Regions from separate parts of the Streptomyces sp. CLCI03 genome, predicted to be linked through region 2. Evidence: riboswitches for the same ligand, from Rfam matches in the RefSeq annotation. Region 2 holds a riboswitch; the other holds the start of a gene.
The links. A riboswitch is a leader RNA that binds a small molecule or an ion and turns the genes downstream of it on or off. The one in region 2 is predicted to bind glycine.
Positions count from the first base shown of each region.

Region 1 (2,191 bases), 4.1 Mb from region 2:
GGTAGACGGCGTACATGCCGGCCATGACGGCGAGCAGCACCTGCGCGGTACAGATGTTGCTGGTGGCCTTCTCACGGCGGATGTGCTGCTCGCGGGTCTGGAGCGCGAGGCGGTAGGCCTTGTTGCCGTCCGCGTCCACGGAGACGCCGACGAGGCGGCCGGGCAGCGAGCGGGCGTGCTTGTCCTGGACGGCCATGTAGCCGGCGTGCGGTCCACCGAAGCCCATCGGGACGCCGAAGCGCTGGGTGGTGCCGACGGCGATGTCCGCGCCGAGCGCGCCCGGGGAGGTCAGCAGGGTCAGCGCGAGCAGGTCGGCGGCGACGGCCACGACGGCGCCGAGCTCGTGGGCCTGGTCGATGACCGGCTTGATGTCGCGGACGGCACCGGAGGCACCCGGGTACTGGACCAGCACACCGTAGACGCCGCGCTCGGCGACCTCGGCCGGGATACCGGCGGACAGGTCGGCGACGACGACCTCGATGCCGATCGGCTCGGCGCGGGTCTCGATGACGGCGATGGTCTGCGGCAGCGCGTCTGCGTCCACCAGGAAGACGTTGCCCTTGGACTTGCCCACGCGGCGGGCCAGGGTCATGGCCTCGGCGGCCGCGGTGCCCTCGTCGAGCAGCGAGGCGCCCGAGGTCGGCAGCCCGGTCAGCTCGGCGACGACCGTCTGGAAGTTCAGGAGCGCCTCAAGGCGGCCCTGGGAGATCTCCGGCTGGTAGGGCGTGTACGCCGTGTACCAGGCCGGGTTCTCCATGACGTTGCGGAGGATCACCGGCGGCGTGAAGGTCCCGTAGTAGCCGAGACCGATCATCGGGGAGAGGACCTGGTTACGGTCGGCGAGCGAACGCAGCTCGGCAAGTACCTCGGCCTCGGTACGCGCCTCGGGCAGGTCGAGCGCCTCGGCGGTCTTGATCACATCCGGGACCGCGGCAGCGGTCAGTTCGTCCAGGGAGCCGTAGCCCACCTGGGCGAGCATCTTCGCCTGCGCCTCGGCATCCGGGCCGATGTGGCGCTGTTCGAAGGGGATGCCTCGCTCCAGCTGGGAGAGCGGAATGCGGTTGGCGGTCATGTACGGAGGCCTCCTGGTCGTATGACCTGCGAGGGGCACCACGGCGCGGGCACCCGGACGGCCTCCCCCTCTGTCATCTGCACCTGAGAGTTTCACCGGAGTCACGGGGGTCTCCCGAGGATCCGGCTTTCACCGTCGGTGAGGAGGGGGACCGGCACTGTGCCCGGTACCCGCCCTGCTTTCCAGAGTGGCCTCGTCCGTGCGGTACGTATGCCTGAGAGATTCCGGGGAGGATTTGCTCCTTCGGCGCCTCCGTCTCGTTCACTCGGAGGACTCTCCCGCACAGGGTCGACAGCCGTTCACCAGCGTACCAGCGAGGATCTGAACCCTCCCCGAGTGGCCTCCGCTGCGGATATGCACTTCTGTAGTCATTACGGAGCAGTTGCGACCTTTTGGAGGGACCGTGCAGACCGACATCGATCCGCGCAGCCTGATCGGCCGCAAGGCGTTCGACCGCAATGGCACCAAGATCGGCACGATCGACGAGGTCTACCTCGACGATGCCACGGGCGTCCCGGAATGGGCCGCGGTCCGGACGGGGCTCTTCAGCCGGGACGCGTTCGTTCCTCTGGAGCCGAGCGAGCTGGTGGGCGACACCCTGCGGGTGCCCTTCGAGCGCGCCCTGATCAGGGACGCCCCGGACTTCGGTGTCGGGCGCCACCTCTCGCCCGAGCAGGAGCTGCAGCTCTACCACCACTACGGTCTGGACACGACCCTGCCGGCGGACTTCAACCGCGACTTCGGCCGACTGGCGGGTGACGAGAGCTGAGCCGCGCCGGGCCCTCCCCGGCCTCCCACCAAGCCCTCCCTCAGGGCCTTCCCTCGGCTCCGTCCCCCACCAGCGGCAGCGGATCGGACGGCTCCAGTTCGGGGTCGTCCACCCGGAAGGTCCGCACCCGGCCGGGCTCCGATCCGGGCTGTTCGAACCGCACGGTCACCCGCCCGACCCCGCTGCCCTGCACCCAACCGGGCCCGTACACGGCATGCCGTACGTCGCTCCCCGCCGCCCAGCGCCGCTCGGGGGCCTGCTCCGGCTCCTCGGACGGCTCCGCAGCCCCGTGGGCACCTTCCACCTCCGTCTCGGCCGCACCGGACGTCACAGCTGCCTCTCCGGCCCCG
Region 1 covers NZ_CM132132.1:6,719,157-6,721,347, reverse strand. Annotated here, with positions in the region: gene gcvP (aminomethyl-transferring glycine dehydrogenase) at 1-1,072, opposite strand, end outside; glycine riboswitch at 1,265-1,363, opposite strand; gene ACWG52_RS31030 (PRC-barrel domain-containing protein) at 1,476-1,841, shown strand; gene ACWG52_RS31025 (DNA polymerase IV) at 1,882-2,191, opposite strand, start outside.
Region 1: another riboswitch for glycine. It lies ahead of gcvP (aminomethyl-transferring glycine dehydrogenase); the one in region 2 lies ahead of gcvT (glycine cleavage system aminomethyltransferase GcvT).

Region 2 (2,191 bases):
GGCGGCCGCCAGCAGGCCGCGTACCCAGGTCTGCGTGCCGCAGTCGTGGACCACCACGGAGGCCCCGGAGCGCAGGATCCGCCACAGCCCCCAGTAGTGCGCGGCGCGCACCAGCGGCCGGTAGACCGCGTACGGCAGCGCCGCGGGCATGCGGCGCTCCCAGCGTTCGCGGGTGTCCTGGGAGTCCACCGCCCCGCCCTCGGCGGCCGCCCGCTTGATCAACGTGCTCTTGCCGCCGCCGGGCAGACCGGACACCACGACGATGTCACCGGCCGCGAAGCCGAGCCGGTGCGCGGCGGGCGCGGCCGGCCCGCGCAGGTCACGTACGCGGCCGAGGCCGGTCTCGGCCGCCCGTCCGCGCCCGCGCACGCCGCGCTGCGTCGGCACCGCCTCCACGGTTCCCGTCGTCGTCACCACTCCGAATCTCCGCACAGTGTTCGCCTCCCCCGATTCGGGTCACCAGGACCCTTGCCCACTGAGTGTAAAGAGACGGTAATCCGGCGGCCCCGGTTCCGGTCGGGTCCTTCGGAGGGCCGTACGAACTTTCGGACCCCGCCGCCCGATCTCGGGCATGGCGTGCAATGATGTGCGCCATCTGGACCAACTGCATACCGGCCGCTTGAATCCGCGCGGGAGAGTCCCGGCACGCCGCAAGGCCGTGCGCGGGCGCCGAAGGAGCAAGAACCTCCCTTGAATCTCTCAGGCCCCGTACCGCGTGGATGAGGCAGATCTGAAAAGCGAGCTGCTGCGCAGCTCCACCCAAGGTGCAAGTCGATGAGAAGAACCGGCGATCGATCGATCGGCGGAACTCTCGGCGAACCTCTCAGGTTCCGATGACAGATGGGGAGGAACGTCCTCGTCATGTCATGTCGATGCCCTGGGACCCGGGAGCCACACCCATGAGCACTGCCCCCCGCCTGACCGCCCTCGATGCGCTGCACCGCTCGCTCGGTGCGACCATGACCGATTTCGCGGGCTGGGACATGCCGCTGCGGTACGCCAGCGAGCGCGACGAGCACAACGCCGTACGGACCAAGGCCGGCCTCTTCGACCTCTCCCACATGGGCGAGATCACGCTGACCGGCCCGGAGGCCGTGAAGGCCCTGGACTACGCGCTGGTCGGCAACATCTCCACGGTCGGCGTGGGCCGCGCCCGCTACACGCACATCTGCCAGGAGGACGGCGGGATCGTCGACGACCTGATCGTCTACCGCCTCGGCGAGACGGAGTACATGGTCGTCGCCAACGCCTCCAACGCCCAGGTCGTCCTGGACGCCCTGACCGAGCGCGCCGCCGGCTTCGACACCGAGGTCCGCGACGACCGTGACGCGTACGCGCTGATCGCGGTGCAGGGCCCCGAGTCCCCCGGCATCCTGGCGTCCCTCACGGACGCCGACCTGGACGGCCTGAAGTACTACGCCGGCCTGCCGGGCACCGTCGCGGGCGTGCCCGCGCTGATCGCGCGTACGGGCTACACGGGCGAGGACGGCTTCGAGCTGTTCGTCGCCCCCGAGCACGCCGTGGAGCTGTGGCAGGCGCTGACCGAGGCGGGCGAGGGCGTCGGCCTGGTCCCGGCCGGCCTGTCCTGCCGCGACACCCTGCGCCTGGAAGCGGGCATGCCGCTGTACGGGCACGAGCTGACCACCTCCCTCACCCCGTTCGACGCGGGCCTGGGCCGGGTCGTGAAGTTCGAGAAGGAGGGGGACTTCGTCGGCCGCGCCGCGCTGGAGGCCGCCGCCGAGCGCGCCGCCACCAACCCCCCGCGCAAGCTGGTCGGTCTGATCGCCGAGGGCCGCCGCGTCCCGCGCGCCGGGTTCCCGGTCGTCGCCGACGGTCAGGTCATCGGTGAGGTCACCTCCGGCGCCCCGTCCCCGACGTTGGGCAAGCCGCTCGCGATGGCGTACGTGGACGCGGCGCACGCCGCGCCCGGCACGTCCGGCGTCGGCGTCGACATTCGCGGTACGCATGAGCCGTACGAGGTCGTGGCGCTGCCGTTCTACAAGCGGCAGAAGTAACCCCACGCACCACGTCCGCCGTCCGGGAATCCGTGCGGCGCCGTCTCAGTACCCAAGACCGCAGTTCGTATCCACTCCCCCGCATCCAGGAGAATCAGGTCATGAGCAACCCCCAGCAGCTGCGTTTCAGCAAGGAGCACGAGTGGCTGTCGGCCGCCGAGGACGGCGTCGCGACG
Region 2 covers NZ_CM132132.1:2,633,527-2,635,717, forward strand. Annotated here, with positions in the region: gene ACWG52_RS11810 (AAA family ATPase) at 1-414, opposite strand, end outside; glycine riboswitch at 621-724, shown strand; gene gcvT (glycine cleavage system aminomethyltransferase GcvT) at 900-2,015, shown strand; gene gcvH (glycine cleavage system protein GcvH) at 2,117-2,191, shown strand, end outside.